Regions from separate parts of the Promicromonospora sp. NFX87 genome, predicted to be linked through region 1. Evidence: predicted binding sites of a transcription regulator. Region 1 holds the regulator's gene; the other holds the start of a gene.
The links. Region 1 encodes Rex, which represses fermentation and respiration genes when NADH is low (regulators of the CRP and FNR family bind a similar motif). Its sites were predicted from a motif close to CTTGTGAANNNNTTCACAAG; they were not measured.
Positions count from the first base shown of each region.

Region 2: mqo (malate dehydrogenase (quinone)) is a predicted target of Rex. The motif match lies at 4,524-4,543, and genes of this name have one in related genera.

Region 1 is NZ_CP183413.1:5,595,033-5,602,925, reverse strand. Features, by position in the region: gene ACNYC2_RS25155 (TrkH family potassium uptake protein) at 1-338, shown strand, start outside; gene ACNYC2_RS25150 (potassium channel family protein) at 411-1,079, shown strand; gene ACNYC2_RS25145 (30S ribosomal protein bS22) at 1,310-1,408, shown strand; gene ACNYC2_RS25140 (HAD family hydrolase) at 1,486-2,280, opposite strand; gene ACNYC2_RS25135 (Pr6Pr family membrane protein) at 2,358-3,032, shown strand; gene ACNYC2_RS25130 (glutaredoxin family protein) at 3,042-3,290, shown strand; gene ACNYC2_RS25125 (redox-sensing transcriptional repressor Rex) at 3,351-3,998, shown strand; gene ACNYC2_RS25120 (hypothetical protein) at 4,223-5,098, shown strand; gene ACNYC2_RS25115 (hypothetical protein) at 5,552-5,968, shown strand; gene ACNYC2_RS25110 (hypothetical protein) at 5,965-6,399, shown strand; gene ACNYC2_RS25105 (aspartate/glutamate racemase family protein) at 6,373-7,137, opposite strand; gene ACNYC2_RS25100 (NCS1 family nucleobase:cation symporter-1) at 7,140-7,893, opposite strand, start outside.
Region 2 is NZ_CP183413.1:1,167,518-1,175,410, forward strand. Features, by position in the region: gene ACNYC2_RS05165 (hypothetical protein) at 1-980, shown strand, start outside; gene ACNYC2_RS05170 (ArsR/SmtB family transcription factor) at 1,056-1,640, shown strand; gene ACNYC2_RS05175 (MFS transporter) at 1,702-2,982, shown strand; gene mqo (malate dehydrogenase (quinone)) at 3,004-4,506, opposite strand; gene ACNYC2_RS05185 (maleylpyruvate isomerase family mycothiol-dependent enzyme) at 4,630-5,322, opposite strand; gene ACNYC2_RS05190 (pyridoxine/pyridoxamine 5'-phosphate oxidase) at 5,370-6,023, opposite strand; gene ACNYC2_RS05195 (TetR/AcrR family transcriptional regulator) at 6,087-6,638, opposite strand; gene ACNYC2_RS05200 (SCO4848 family membrane protein) at 6,735-6,953, opposite strand; gene ACNYC2_RS05205 (GNAT family N-acetyltransferase) at 7,058-7,893, opposite strand, start outside.

The sequences.
Region 1 (7,893 bases):
ACATCGAGGCGTTCGGCCGCCGCATCCCGCGGGACGTCCTGCGGCTGTCCATCGCCGTGGTGTTCACGGGGGCGAGCATCGTGCTCGTCTCGTGCATCGCGCTGCTGGAGGTCACGGGCCTGCCGCTGTCGCAGGTGCTGTTCGAGGTGCTCTCGGCGTTCGCGACCGTCGGCCTGTCCACGGGCATCACGCACGAGCTGCCCGACGCCGGGAAATACGTGCTGGCTCTCCTCATGTTCGTGGGGCGCACCGGCGCGGTCACGGTGGTCGCGGTGCTTGCGCTACGCGACCGGCGGCGCATCGTACGCTTCCCAGAAGAACGCCCGATTATCGGTTAACTGACGAGAGTGTCAGGCGCACGGGTCACTAGGGTGACCTGTACGTCTGACAAGCGGCTAGAGAGGAATACCGTGCCGGAGAAGAAGCCCGAGCGGGATGCGGGTGTGCTCGTGATCGGACTGGGGCGGTTCGGGTCGTCGATCGGCGCGACCCTGGACCGGCTCGGCCAGGACGTGCTCGCCGTCGAGCAGGACCCGGTCCTGGTGGCCCAGTGGTCCGGGCGGCTGCCGCTGGTGGAGGCCGACGCGTCCAACCCGGAGGCGCTGGAGCAGCTGGGCGCCAAGGACTTCGGCGTGGCAGTGGTCGGCGTCGGCTCGTCGCTCGAGGCGTCCGTGCTGATCACGGGCAACCTGGTGGACCTCGGTACGCCCCAGATCTGGGCCAAGGCCATCTCCGCCGAGCACGGCCGCATCCTGACCCGCATCGGCGCGCACCACGTGGTCTTCCCGGAGGCCGACGCCGGTTCGCGCGTCGCCCACCTCGTGAGCGGCAAGCTGCTCGACTACATCGAGGTCGAGGACGGCTTCACCATCGTGAAGATGCGCCCGCCCAAGGAGGCACAGGGCTTCACGCTCGCGCAGTCCAACATCCGCAAGCGGTACGGCATCACGGTGATCGGCGTGAAGTCACCGGGTGTCGACTTCGTCTACGCGACGCCGGAGACGCGGATCTCCGCCAACGACCTGCTCGTCTGCTCCGGCCACGCGGACCTCCTCGAACGGTTCGCCGCGAGGCCGTGAACCGGGCTTCGGGACGGGTTCGCTACGGCTCCGGGACAGGTTCGGCGCACCTCACACCGCCCCCGATTACGGGGCGCGCGTCAGACCAGGTAGCCTAGGCAGCGGACTCCCTTTCGTGTTGGTCGGCCATCGTCACTCCCTGGCGTCACTGTCCCGGACCAACCGTGGACCATTTCGCTGAGCGGCCCGTCGTCGGGCTGCCGCCGACCGATCGAACATTGCGAGGACCTATGGGCTCCGTCATCAAGAAGCGCCGCAAGCGTATGGCGAAGAAGAAGCACCGCAAGCTGCTTCGTAAGACGCGCCACCAGCGCCGCAACAAGAAGTGACGCTCGCGCCCTCGGGCGCGTGACGAGCAGGCCCGGCCCCCTCGGGGCCGGGCCTTCTTCGTGTCAGCGGTGCGCTGCTACTGCCCGCGCAGCCGGCGGCGAGCCGCCCGCAGCACCAGGCCCAGCACCCACGCGGCGCCGGCCCAGGACGCCGTGCGTACGCTGCGCCCCGCCGCGCGCTGCGACCGTCCGCGGAACTCCCGGATGGGCCAGCCCACCTCCTGCGCGTGCCGGCGCAGCCGCAGGTCGGGGTTGATCGGGCAGGGGTGGCCCACCGAACGCATCATCGGCAGGTCGTTGAGCGAGTCCCCGTACGCGTAGCTCTCGTCGAGGTCGATGCCCTCCAGCTCCGCGAGCTCGACGATGGCCGCCGCCTTGGCCTGGCCGTGCATCAGGTCGCCGTTGAGCCGGCCCGTGTAGAACCCGTCCTTGTGCTCCGCGATGGTGCCGAGCGCACCCGTCGCGCCCAGCCGGCGCGCGATGAGCTGCGCGATCTCCACGGGCGTGGCGGTGATGAGCCAGACCTGGTGGCCCGCCGCGATGTGCTCGTCGAGCAGGCGGCGCGTGCCGGCGTAGATCCGCAGGGACAGCACGGCGTCCCACACCTCCTCGCCGAGGGTGGCGACCTCGGCGACGCTGCGGCCCGCGATGAGCGACAGGGCGCGGTTGCGGACCTCGTCGATCTCGGCCTTGTTCTCGCCGAAGACGAGGTACCGAGCCTGGATCAGGGCGAAGCGGAGGATGTCCCGCGTGCCGAAGAACTTGCGCTGGTACGCGGACTTGGCCAGGTGAAAAGCGCTCGCACCGCGGATGATCGTGTTGTCGACGTCGAAGAACGCCGCGGTGGCGGACGAGGGGTGCGTCGACGGCATGGAGGCCACTCTATCCGCGCGCCACGTAGTGCAGGTCACACCGGGCAGGCAGCGGCAGCCGGTGATAGAACCGGGGCGTGAGCCAAGAGATCAGCGGGCCGGACCGGGCCACCCTCGCGCGTGTCCTCCACCTCCTGGTGGCCGTGGTCGCCCTCGGCGGCTTCACGATCGAGCTCGTCACCGCGATCGTCGGCGGCCCGGGTATCGCGCCCACCCACGCCGAGCGTTTCGTCCGGCTCTTCAGCTACTTCACCATCGAGTCGAACCTGCTGATCGGCGGCGTCTCGCTGGCGCTGGCGCTGGACCCGCGGCGCGACGGTCCGGTCTTCCGCGTCCTGCGGCTCGACGCGCTGCTGTGCATCGCCGTCACGGGGATCGTCTACAACACGGTGCTGCGCGGCCTGACGACGCTGACGCCGTCGGGCGCCGTGGCGAACACGATGCTGCACGTGCTGGCGCCGCTCCTCGCCGTCGTCGTCTGGCTGTGGGTGGGTCCCCGGCCCCGCGTGAGCGTGCAGACCGTGTGGTGGTCGGTCGTCTACCCGATCGCGTGGCTCGTCTACACGTTCGTCCGCGGCGCCGCCACGGGCTGGTACCCGTACCCCTTCCTCGACGTCACCGTGCTCGGCTACGGCGCCGCGCTGACCAACGCCACCCTCGTCGCCGTGGTCTTCCTGGTCCTGGCCTGGGGCGTGCGGTGGGCAGACGTACGGCTGCCGGGTACGGACGGTTCGGTCCCGCGCGTGACGTAACCTCGGGTCGTGACAAGTCCTGCCGATGCCCGGGTGGTCCTGTACACACGCGAGGCGTGCCATCTGTGCGAAGACGCACGCGCCGTGGTGGTGCGGGTGTGCGAGGGCGCAGGAGCCCGATGGCGCGAGGTCGACATCGACAGCGCGCCCGCACTGCGGGAGAAGTACGGGGACTACGTCCCCGTGGTCGAGGTGGACGGGGTCCAGCAAGGTTTCTGGCGCGTGGACGGTGCGCGTCTGGCCCGCCTCCTGGCATGATCATCCCGGCAGTGTGTGCGTACGCCCGCGACACAGTGGTCGCGGGGAGGGGAGCAGCACGTGGTCGAACTCAGTGACGGGACAGTTCCGGCAGCAACCGTAGGGAGGCTGCCGTACTACCTGCGCGCCCTGCGGGACCTCGCGGCCGAGGGGGTGGCCCTCACCTCGTCGACGGAGCTCGCCGAGCGTTCGGGCGTCAGCTCGGCGCAGCTGCGCAAGGACCTGTCCTACCTGGGTTCGTTCGGCACTCGCGGCGTCGGGTACGACGTCGAGTCGCTCGCCTCCTACATCACGGTCGCCCTGGGGCTCGAGACCGAGCACCGGCTGGCGATAGTCGGCATCGGTAACCTCGGGCACGCCCTCGCGAACTACTCCGGCTACACGACGCGGGGCTTCCAGGTGGTGGCGCTGCTCGACGCGTCGCCCGACGTCGTGGGCACGCGGGTGGCGGGCGTGACAGTCGAGCACGTGCGCGACGTCGCGCAGATCATCCAGCGTGAGCGGGTCAGCATGGTCGTGCTCGCGCTGCCGGGCCACGTGGCCCAGGACGTGGCCGACGCCGTGGTGGCCACGGGCGTCCGCGAGATCCTCAGCTTCGCGCCGGTCGCGCTGCAGGTGCCGGACGACGTGGTGGTGCGCTCGGTCGACGTCGGCGGCGAGCTGCAGATCCTGGCGTTCCACGCGGCGACACGAGCCGCGGCGCTCTGACTCTCGGCCCCGAAGGCTGACCGTGCCGGGTGATCTTCCGCTCGTGCGGCTCAGCGACGCCTTCTGGCTGGTGCCGCGCTGATAGGAATGGCTGTGCTGATGCGCTGGCCGACCGGGGGACCCGAATGACTGAGGAATGGCACCCGAGGATCAGGCGAAGGACGCTGTCGGGGGTCTCCGCGCACCGTCTGTCCGCCGTCGATGGTTGGTGCCTGGGGATCGGCATGGCCTGTTGCGTGGTGGCGCTGGTGCTGCTCTGGGTCGCTGACCAGCCGATTCTTGCCGCCCTGGTCGGCCTGCCGGGAGCGATCGGGGTAACGGTATCGCGGGCGCTCGGCACTGCCGGGGGCACCCGGGAGGCCAGGGAGCGCGTGGCGGGATACGTCACGCTCGTCCATGGCACGGGACCGGCCGACCTGGAGCACGTGGACCCCCGAACGGGGCGGCTCGTCAGCTTCGCCGGAGAGGGCCTGACCGACGCAGAGCGCCGGGCGCGGGTCGCGGCGATCCGTTCCGATGCCAGGCTCGGCGTCGGGCATCCGGACCGGTTGCTGATCGCGGCCGGTGGTGATCCGGTGGACCCCGCGGGCTACACGGACGAAGACCTCTTTGCCGGGCGTCCGAGGACGTTCATCACGCTGCCGTGGTCCGTACGGCACGGAACCGTCTGGGGATGGTTCATTGTCGGCCTGTCCCCGATCGGGTTCCTCGTCTTTGCCCTGTTCGACGCCAGCATGTCGACACTGGCCATCGTCGCCCCGGTGATCCTCGGCGTGGTGCTGGTCGCCGCGCCGATCGGCGCAGTCGTCCTGGTCACGGTGATGCGTAGGGCCGACACGCTGCTGGGTGACGGTGGCCCAGGCGGCAGCGACAGGTCTCGGGGTGTCGTGGTGTCGCTCTGGGTCGTGCCGCTGGGCGTCGCTGTAGTTCTCATCGGCATCTCGGTCGTCGCGACGAACGACATCGCCGGAGCGCGGGACCTGCTCGGCGTTGCCGGCCTGGACCGCGCGGCCATGATGTCCGCCGTATGGGCCGTCCCTTGGTTCGTGGCCTGGGTAGTGCTGGTGCGCCGCGCGGCGACGGCGGAGCCACGCTCCTGACCATGGTTCAACAGGCTCTAGGGTGCCGTAGACCTGGGGTTGCAGCTCCTCGGAAGCCTGCTGAAGGGGAGTCAGCCCCGTTGGTTCCGCGAACCGCTTGCCGGGGTATGGGGTCATACTCGTTTCGCTTGTTCTGACGGCCCATCCCGGCTCAATGTCCAGGTGCTGCCGCGCGCCCATGCAGTTAGCGTGTTGCCCATGCCGCCTGGGCTGTGGCGGTCAGAACTATGGGGGACTCTTGAACCGACTCCGCTTTCGACAGCTGGCCACGCTGATCGTCGCAGCAGCAATGGTGGGGACTGGAATGGGTGGCGCAGCGGCTTCTGAAAGTCTGACGCACTCTTCGGGAGACTCAGATCAGGCCATGGGGCCGGGAAGCCCGCAATACTCGTGGGTTGCTGAGTCTGCAGAAGACATCCAGATGGATAGGTTGGCGGCAACGCCGAGCGAGACATGGGCGCATGCGGAATCTTCGGCAGCAGTCTGAAGGTCATCAGAGCCTTCAAGGGCCGTTCTCAGGGTCACGTCGGCGGCAAGTCGATCACGTACGGCGGTTCGAACTTGACGTGTGGCAACGAGCGTTGGGGATACAGGCATATTCTCAAGAGGCATCTGAGCGAGTGGCAGTCTCGGGCCGCGGTGGCGCAGGAAAACTGGCGTGACACCGGCGACTACGGGATCCATTGGGCGCTCAGGGATCCGGACAAGATCAGGTACCGGGCGTCCGACGATACGTTCTGCTATTCACGCAAGATCCTGCTGATCGACAACCGCACCAAGGAGGCCGTGGGGTCGTACTACCCCAAGGTTTCCGTGGCCCGCGTTAGTCATCGCGTGATCACCGCCTACCCGTCAGGAGCCCAGTGTTGATCTCCGGGGCCAGCCGCGACCTCGCCCGTGACCTGATCTCTCGGGGTGGCGAGGTTCTGGACCGCATCGAGGTCGACGCGCGGGAGGCTCGCGCTCTTGTGCGGGTGCCGCCTGAAGAAGCTCCCGTGGAGTTCATCGTCGACCTGGGTGGCCTGCAGCGATTCATCGAACTCGCCCAGCAAGACGCGCGGGATGCCTTTCCTGACGTCGATCCGACCGAGGGCGCGCTTCGACTCATCTCCGAGCACCTGTGGGAGGAGATCGGCTCCGCGGACGCGAGGGTCGTAGCGGTTGGCGTCGATCGCCGGGGTGAGGTTTGGCGCCGCACCGAGCCTGTGCCGCCGGGAACTGCGCTGCCCCCAGGTGATTACCGTTGGACGGCCGACCGCGAGGCGTCCCAGGGGTCAGATCCTCGAACCGCTCCCCGGTAGCCGGGGCGGGGGCGCGTACTCGTCGCGTTTGCTCGTACCGACGCCCATCCGGACCATGCCGGACACCAGGCCGACGGCGGCCGCCACGCCGTCGATCACCGGCACCCCCGTGCGCTTCGTGAGGTCGGCGCAGAGGTCGGTCATGCCCGCGCAGCCGAGCACCACGGTGTCCGCGCCGTCGTCGCCGACCGCGCGCTCGCAGAGCTCGGCGATCTTCTCCCGGGCGGCCGAGCCGGCGTCCTCCAGCTCGAGGACCGGGACGTCCGCCGCGTACATGGCCACGCACGCGTCCTCGAAGCCGTAGCGCCGCACGAGGTCGTGCGCGCGGCCCAGCGTGCGCGACAGCGTGGTGACCACCGCGAACGTGCGGCCCGACAGGGTCGCGACGTGCATCGCGGCCTCGGCGATCCCGACGACCGGGCCGTCCGTGAGCTCGCGGGCGGCGTCCAGGCCGGGGTCGCCGAAGCAGGCGACGACGTAGCCGTCCGCGGGGCCGACGTCGACCGCCCCTCCGCCGCTCGCACCGACGCCGGCCGCCTCCGCCGCCGCGACCTGCTGCGCCACCACGAGCGCCGCCCACGCCTCGTCGGTGTGGCTCTCGACGGCGGCCGGTCCAGCACCGGGGTCCGGGCAGGTGGCGACGACGGTGACGTCCGGCCCGGCGACCTCCCGGGCGGTGACCGCGATCTTGTCGGTCATCGCCCGGGAGGTGTTGGGGTTGATGAGGTGGATCCGCACCTTCAGGCCTTGGTGCCCGCTGCGCCGTCGGCCACACCCTCGGTGACGCCGTCGAACGACGGGATCTGCGGGCTGAGCCGCTCCAGCCACCAGAAGGCGACGAAGCCGAGGCCGCACCCGATGAACCAGGTGTAGTTCCCGATCCAGGAGATGTCGAAGTACCCGAGGTCGGCGATCAGCTTGGGCAGGACGCCCAGGAGGACGGTCGGCACGCCGGCCAGGAAGATCGCCAGCACGCCGTTGCGGTTGTAGCCGTTCGTGTACCAGTAGGCGCCCTCGGGCGACATGGTGAACATGTCGTCGACGAGCACCCGCTGCTTCGCCGCGAAGTAGTAGCCGGCGATGAGGATGCCGAACAGCGGGCCGATCAGGGCGCCGAGCACGCCGAGCGTGTAGTGGATCGCGTCGGCGTCGTTGTACCAGTTCCAGGGCAGCAGGACCACGGACCCGACCGCGGCGATCATGCCGCCCATGCGCCAGCTGATCTTCTGCGGGGCCACGTTGGAGAAGTCGAACGCGGGGGAGATGAAGTTCGCGACGATGTTGATGCCTACCGTCGCGGTGACGAAGGTGAGGCCGCCGAGCAGGATGGCGAACGGGGTGTCGATGCGTTCGACGGTGTGGATGGGGTCGGTGATGAGCTCGCCGAACACCGGCACTGTTGCCGACGCCGTGATCACCGTCAGGAGCGAGAAGAAGAGGAAGTTGACCGGCAGGCCCAGCAGGTTCCCGCGCTTCACGGCCTTGAACGAGCGC
Region 2 (7,893 bases), 2.1 Mb from region 1:
ACACCGACGCGTGGTCCACCACCGTCGTCGTCGACGAGCTGGCGGCTGCCTACGCGGAACATGCCCGGTACGCGGCGGCGCGGGTCCCCGCTCTGGCCGGAGCGGTCGCGGCGGGCGCGGCGGGCTTCGGAAACGTCGCCGGGGCCCGCCCGACGGTCGTGGTTCGCCCGACGGCGGCAGCGGCGTCGGCCCTTCCGGTGGTCGGCCCGGCGTACGTCGGCGTCGACGACCCGCGGCTCGCGACCTGGCACGGCTTCCTTCGCGAACGCGGCTGGGCGCTGCCCACCTTCCCGCTCCCGCTCGGCGTGCCCGACGGCGAGCGGGTACCGCAGCGCACGGTGGTCCGCTCCCTGGCCGACTCGGCTACTGCCGGCGCCGTCGCAGGGCGCGCCGCAGGGGCTGGTGCGTCGACGTCGGCGGCCGTGCTGGCCACCTTCGCCCGGGCCGTCGCCGACCTCGGCGGCCCCACTGTGCTGGAGACGCTCCTGCCGGTGCATACCCGCGCCGACGAGACTGCCCATCGGGCCGTCGGCTGGCACACGACCACCGTGCCGCTGCGCATCGAGGTGGACGCCCCTGTGCCGGCCGGAGCGAGGGCCGGCATGATCACCGACACGGTCACCGACATTGCGATCGCCGCCACCGGCAAGGCGCTGCGGGCCGCGCGGGAGCTGTCCGCGGTGCCGCTCCAACAGCTGGTCGAGACGCTGCCGCACCCCCTGCGGTTCCCGCGGCGAGACATCTTCCAGGTGTCCTACCTGGACTACCGCCGGCTCCCCGGCCACGCGGCGGCCGCCGAACGGCGGGCGCACCACGTCTCGGCGGCGACCCGGGCCGACGATCTCCAGGTCTGGGTGTCCCGCACCGACGACGGCCTGGCGGTGCGCGCGCGCATGCCGCGCACCGACGTCGCGGTGCGGACGGTCGACGCCCTGCTGGACCGCTGGGCGGACCACCTGGCAGAGCTGGCGACCGGCTGAGCGCAGCCGCGCTGTGCTCAGCCGGCCGAACGCCGAGGCGCGACGTCGCCGTTGGCGCCGTCCTACCCTGCCTACATGGCTTCCGACGACGTCCGCACGCTCACCGAGGCCAGGGCCGTCACCGCCCTGGCCAACCCCGCCCGTTCCCGCCTGCTCGACTCGCTGACGGCGCAGGGGCCCGCCACGGCGTCGGTGCTGGCCGAGCGCACCGGGCTGGCGGTCGGGAGCATCAGCCATCACATGCGGGTGCTGGCGACCGCCCGGCTCGTCGAGGAGGCGCCGGAGCTGGCCCGCGACGGGCGGGAGCGCTGGTGGCGCCGGGCGGCGCGGTCCATCACCTGGGGCCGGTCGACGCTGCCGCAGGACGCCGAGAGCCAGCGTCAGGCCGTGGCCGCCGAGGAGTTCATGCTGGCGCGCCAGGTCGAGCGGGCCCGCGCCTGGCTGGAACGCTCCGAGCCGAACGAGGAGTGGGGCCGGGCCGAGCTCGCCACGGACTCCTGGCTGCGGCTCACCCCGGACGAGCTGACCGAGCTCAGCGACGAGATCAACGCGCTGGTGGGCCGCTGGAAGGAACGGAGCAGAGCAGTCGAGGCCCAGGACGGCGCGGACGAGCGTGAGCACGTCTTCCTGTTCGCGCGGGCGTTCCCCTCGCAGCCCTAGCCCTGCCTCGAACTGAAAAAGAGTACTTGTACAAGAAGTCTTGTACGTCTAGCCTGTCGATATGACGACGTCGACAGCGCCTCCCCGCGGCACCACCTCCGACGCGGGACCCCTCGGGCGCAACCGGGCCTTCGGCCTGCTCTGGCTGGGCGAGGGCGTGAGCCTCCTCGGCAACGCGACGACCTCGACGCTGCTGCCGCTGCTCGCGGTGACCCAGCTCGACGCCGGGCCCACCTGGATGGGGCTCATCGCGGCCGCGACGTGGTTCCCGTGGCTGGTGATCGGCCTGCCGGCGGGCGCGTGGGTGGATCGGCTGCCTGCCCGGCGGGTGATGATCGTCGCGAACCTCGTGTCCGCCGCCGCCTTCGGGAGCCTGCCGCTGGCCTTCGCGCTCGACGTCCTCACGCTGACCCACATAGTGGCCGTGGGTCTGGTGGGCGGGGTCTGCACGGTGTTCTTCCGGACGGCGTACCAGGTGTTCCTGCCCGAGGTGGTGCCCGCCGAGCAGCTCGAGTCCGCGAGCTCGCGGCTGTTCGGTACGGAGTCCGCCGCGCAGGTGGCGGGGCCCGGTCTGGGCGGCCTCCTCGCCCAGTGGCTCACGGCCGCGGCCGGGATCGCGCTCGACGCCGTGACCTTTCTCTGGTCGGCCGTGTGCCTGTGGCGCATCCGGCTGCCCCGGCCGGCGAAGGCGCCCGACGGCCCGGCCGAACCCCTGCTCACGCGCATCCGTGAGGGCGTGGACCTGGTGCGCCGCGACCGCTACATCCCGTGGCTCGTGGGCATCGGCGGCCTGTCCAACTTCGGGCTCGCGGGGTACGGGGCGCTCCTGGTCCTGTTCCTCGTGCGCGACCTGCACCTGACCGAGGCAGGGGTCGGCGCCGTCCTCGCGGTGGCGGGCGGCGGCGGGGTGGTGGGCGCCCTCGTCGCCCCGTACCTGAGCCGGGTCCTCGGGAGCGGGCGGGCCTCCACGGTGCTGCTGGTGCTCTGCGGCCCCGCCGCGCTGCTCGTCGGCGCGGGCCTGCCAGGGTCTGGCGCGGCGCTCAGCGCGGCCGGCGGCTTCCTGACCGGACTGTTCGTGGTGGCGGGCAACGTGATCCGGAACGCGTGGCGGCTCCGGTACGTGCCGGCCGGCCTGCGTGGCCGGGTGATGACGGTGATGCAGGTGGTGAACTTCGGCACCATGCCGGCGGCCGGCGTCGTCGCGGGCTGGCTCGGCGGGGAGATCGGCGTGCGCGAGACGATCCTGGTGATGGCGGCCGTGCACTGCCTCGCGTGCTGGGGCGTGCTGCTCTCGCCGCTCGCGCGGATGCGGGAGCTGCCGACGGGACGGCTGGGCGTCTAGCCGTCCCGTCGGCGGTGGTGCTCAGGCTCCTGCGGGGACCCGTCGGGCCGCGTCCGCCGCGGTGAGCTCCGCGGCGTCGTAGTCCGCGCCGCCGTCGAGGCTCGGCATCATCGAGGTGAGCTGCGGCTTCCACTCGGTGTACCGCTCGGGGAAGCAGCGCTCGAGCAGCCCGGTCATGGCGGCGACGGCGGTCGAGGCGCCCGGGGACGCGCCGAGCAGGCCGGCGATGGTGCCGTCCTTGGCCGCGACGACCTCGGTGCCGAACTCCAGCACGCCACCCTTGCCCTTGACCCACTTCATCACCTGGACGCGCTGGCCGGCGGTGATCTGCTCCCAGTCGCCCGGCTGCGCCGTCGGCATGAACCGCTGCAGCTCGTGGAACTTGGTCTCCGGGGCGGCGACGACCTGGCCGACCAGGTACGCGGTGAGGTCCATGTTCTTCGCCGCGACGCCGAGCATCGTGCCGATGTTGTGCAGGCGCAGCGACGTGATCAGGCCGAGGTACTTGCCCTTCTTCAGGTAGTTCGGGCTGAACCCCGCGTACGGGCCGAACATCAGGTAGCTCTTGCCGTCCACGATGCGCGTGTCCAGGTGCGGCACGGACATCGGCGGTGCGCCGACGTCGGCCTTGCCGTACACCTTGGCCTGGTGCTGGGACACGATGGCCGGGTTGTCCGTGCGCAGGAACTCGCCGGAGATCGGGAAGCCGCCGTAACCGCGCGCCTCCTTGATGCCGGAAGCCTGCAGCAGCGGCAGCGCGCCACCGCCCGCGCCGACGAAGACGAACTTCGCCCGCACGGTACGACGGCGGGTGCCCGCGTTCCAGGAACGGTCGTGCAGGTTCAGGCGCCAGCGCCCGTCCCGCAGCTTCTTCAGGCCCCGGACCTCGTGGTTCAGGTGCAGCTCGGTGTTGTGCGACGTGGCGAACTCGACGAGCTTCTTGGTCAGCGACCCGAAGTCGACGTCGGTCCCCGCGACGGAGCGCGTGGCCGCGATCGGCTCGTCGGCGTCGCGGTCCTGGGTCATGAGCGGCGTCCACTGCCCGATGACCTCGGGGTCCGAGCTGAACTCCATGTCGCTGAACAGCGGGTGCGCGCTGAGCGCCTCGTAGCGGCGGCGCAGGAAGTCGACGTTCTCGGCGCCGCGCACGAACGTCATGTGGGGCGTGACGTTGATGAAGTCGGTGCCCTCCATCAGGCCGGCGGTCAGGAGGTGGTTCCAGAACTCGCGGGAGGTGTGGAACTGCTCGTTGATCTTCACCGCCTTGGAGATGTCGACGGAGCCGTCCTTGCGCTCCGGCGTGTAGTTCAGCTCGCAGAGTGCGGCGTGGCCGGTACCCGCGTTGTTCCACGGGTTCGACGACTCGAGCGCCACCTCGTCCAGGCGCTCGTAGATTCCGATACGCCAGGTCGGCTCGAGGATCGTGAGCAGCGCGCCGAGGGTGGCGCTCATGATCCCCCCGCCGATCAGCGCGACGTCGACCTCTTCGGAGGGACGCGGGGCTGTCTGGAGGTAAGAAGTCACGGAAGAACGATAGCGGGCTTGTGAAAAGTTGAACGAGCGCTGTGGCGTGAATCACGTGATGCGATCCGTGACCTCCCTCACGCTCACAGCGCCCGCCGCCTTCACGCCCTGCTCACGCCCCGCTCACCTGGCAGGGACGGCGGACGGCCACGGCCCCAGCTCGGGCAGCCCACCCGGCAGCGGGGTCGCGGGCACGCGCCCGGCGAGCCACGCCGTCACGTCCCGCGGGTCGCCCGCGAGGTCGTCGACGGCGACGCCGTCGGGCAGCCGCACCGCCAGGAACTCGCGCAGGTGGTCGCACAGGGCGTCGTCCCACGTCTCGTACCCGACCTCCTGGGACGTGCCGGCCAGGGCGTCCACCGAGTGGATCCGCACCTCGCGCCACCAGGCGAGCAGGCAGCCCGAGAGGGGTCCGCCACGGTACCCGCTGGGGGCGGCCCAGAGCGGCGACCCGGGCTCGGGCCAGGCGCTCGCCAGGTCGTCGCGCAGGGCGCCGAGGACCGCCAGGTGCTCGGTCACGGTGCGGCCCGAGCCCGCCTCGATCCCGGCGTTGCGCGCCTCCTGGCTCGCGTAGACGGGAACCACCTCGCCGCGTCCGGCGGCCTGCGCCTGGCCGCGCAGCGCGTTGCCCAGGGCCGCGATGTGGGACAGCACGTGACCGCGCGTCCAGCCCTCCAGGGTCGACGGCGCGGCGAGGTCCGCCTCGGTCAGCTGCCCGACGGCGGACACCAGCGTGTCGAGGCCGGCGTCGGAGTCGGCAAGGGCGTGCGAGAGGGTGCTGGTGCTGCTCACGGTGCTGTTCTCTGTGCTGCTCATGTGGGGCTCCTTCGTCGGGGCGGCGTCATGGAGTACGTGCGGAGGGTTCAGGGCCAGAGCAGGCCGCGGGCCCAGCCGTCGGCCTCGGCCCGGTACAGCAGACGGGTGTGCGGGCCGTCGTCGGGCGCCTGCCAGAACTCGACCTCCGTCGGAGCGAGGACGTACGCGGTCCAGTCCGGGGCGGCCAGCTCGGTGTCGGCGGTGACCGCGGCGAGGGCCTCCTCGAAGGCCCGTACGTACTCCTCCCGGGACGACAGCGGCTCGCTCTGGCGGTTGACGATCCCGGCGGCCCGCGAGGCGTCGGGTCGTGCGAGGAAGTCCGCACGGCTCGCCTCCTCGCCCGCCGACGCCGCGCTGCCCGTCACCTTGACCTGGCGGCCCAGCTCGGGCCAGAAGAACGTCAGCGCCGCATGCGGGTTGGCCGCCAGTTCGCGGCCCTTGGGACCCGACGACTGCGAGGCGAACCACCAGCCGTCCGCCGTCACGTCCTTGAGCGACACGGTCCGGGCATGCACACGTCCCGAGGGCTCGGCCGTCGAGAGCGTCATGGCGTGCGCCGCGAGCAGGTTCGCCTCGATCGCCTCGTCCATCCAGGCGACGAACAGCTCGTGCGGCGTGGGCGGCGCGGCGTCGGGGTCGAAGGCCGGGAGCCCTGGCCGGGCGAAGGTGGGCAGGGCGCGCAGGCGCTCGCGGAAGGTCACGGGTTCTCCTTGGTGGTCGGCTGGTGGTCAGCTCGTGGGTCAGCTGGTGGGTCAGCTGGTTGCTCAGTTCGTGGTCAGCAGGCCGACGAAGCCGCGCACCGCCGCGGTCAGCGCTTCCGGGTCCTGCGTGGCGCGGGCCAGGACGTAGCCGCCCTGGATGATCGCGAGGGCGGCGTGCGCCCGGTCGCGGGCGACGTCGTCGGGCAGCCCGGTCTCGCGGAAGATCGTGGTGAGGGTGCCGAGCAGGCGCACGAAGTAGGCGGTGAGCACGTCGCGCAGGCCGTCGTCGTCCAGCACTGCCTGTTCGGCGGTGAGGCGGCCGATCCTGCAGCCCGCCAGGGCGTCGCGCGGCCGTTCGAGGTAGTCGACGAGCCGCTGGATCGCGGGGGAGTCGCTGCCCAGCGTCGTCATCGCCCGGGCGAGGAGCTGGTCGACGGTCGCGCCGACGGCCGCCACGGCGAGGTCGTGCTTGGTGGGGAAGTGGTGGTAGAGGCTGCCCTGTCCGACGCCGGAGGCCGCCAGCACCGCGCGGGGGCTCGTCGGCCCGACCCCCTGGACGGCGAAGAGATCCTGCGCGGCGTCGATGAGGCGGTCACGTGCGGTCGGCGTGCTCATCGCTGCACCATACCTACCTCCAGGTATGGTGCGCAACCAATGACGGATCGAACGCCCAGGTCAGCTGCGTGATCCGGGCGCCCCGCCGGGGTCGGGTCAGAACAGGCTGATGACGCCCAGCACGCCGACCGCCAGGGCGAGCGCGAGCGAGACCGCGATCAGGACGCTGTGCACGGTGAGGAACTTCGTCGCCCGCCCGTCGGCGTCGCGCGACCGGGGGTCGGCGGCGATGCGCTGCCAGAACCGCGGCCAGATGAGCAGGTTCCAGGCAGCGGTGGCAAGAAGTACGACGGACCAACCAACGGAGATCTCCACGGCTCCAGTATGGCGGCGGTTGACCATGCGCTTGCTGCCAAGAATGCCCCGGTCCTGGCAGCAAGTGCATGGTCAACCGTCGCCATCCTGGGCCGGGATCAGGGTCAGAAATAGTCGCGGACGTGGAGCTGGCGGTGGGGGAGCAGGGCGGTCAGCGTCGCGTCGTGGTCCGGGGCGCCGGTCAGGTGGCCCGCGAGCCGCAGGTTCGCCGCGGACTGCGCGCCCGCGTACAGCAGCGCCAGCCCGTTCGGGCTGAGCACTGGCCGCTCGTGGTGCGCGTCCTCGACCGCGAGAGTGTCGCGCTCGAGGTGCGTGACGCCGTCGGACACCGTGAGCGTCCACGCGCCGTCGAGATCCCGCGCACCGCGGACCGCGAACGGGACGCGCGCCCCCTCCAGCGGCGAGCGGACGCCGCCCAGCGCCCCGGCCACGTCCAGGATCCGCAGCATGTAGGGGTGGGCCGAGTGCACCGTGGAGGTCAGGTCGGGCAGCACCAGCCACGCGGGATCGAGGCCCGACGTCGAGACCCGCGCCGTGCCGACCACCGTCGAGAAGCTGCCGATGGTGCGCCACAGGGCGCGGGCGGCGTCGGACGTCAGGGCGATCAGGTCGTCGACCTCCATGAGCGCGGTGGCGGGCGTGTAGCCCTCGCCGCGGATCCAGCTCGCGAAGCCGATCACCTCGCCCGCGGCGCCCTGGGTCGTGTCGATCGCGAGGGTGACGCCCGTGTAGTCGGCGAAGAACTTCTCGGGCGGGGTCCAGAACGGCTTCTCCGCCCGCGACACCGGTCCGTTCTGGGCGGCGGCCCACCGGTGGTGGACGGCGACGATGGCCTCGAAGTCGGCGATGCCCGCCCGGCGCGTGACGACGCCTTCCGGCGCCGCCACGCGGTTCAGGTTCAGCAGGGGGACGTCGACGTCGTCGAACGAGCCGACCACCT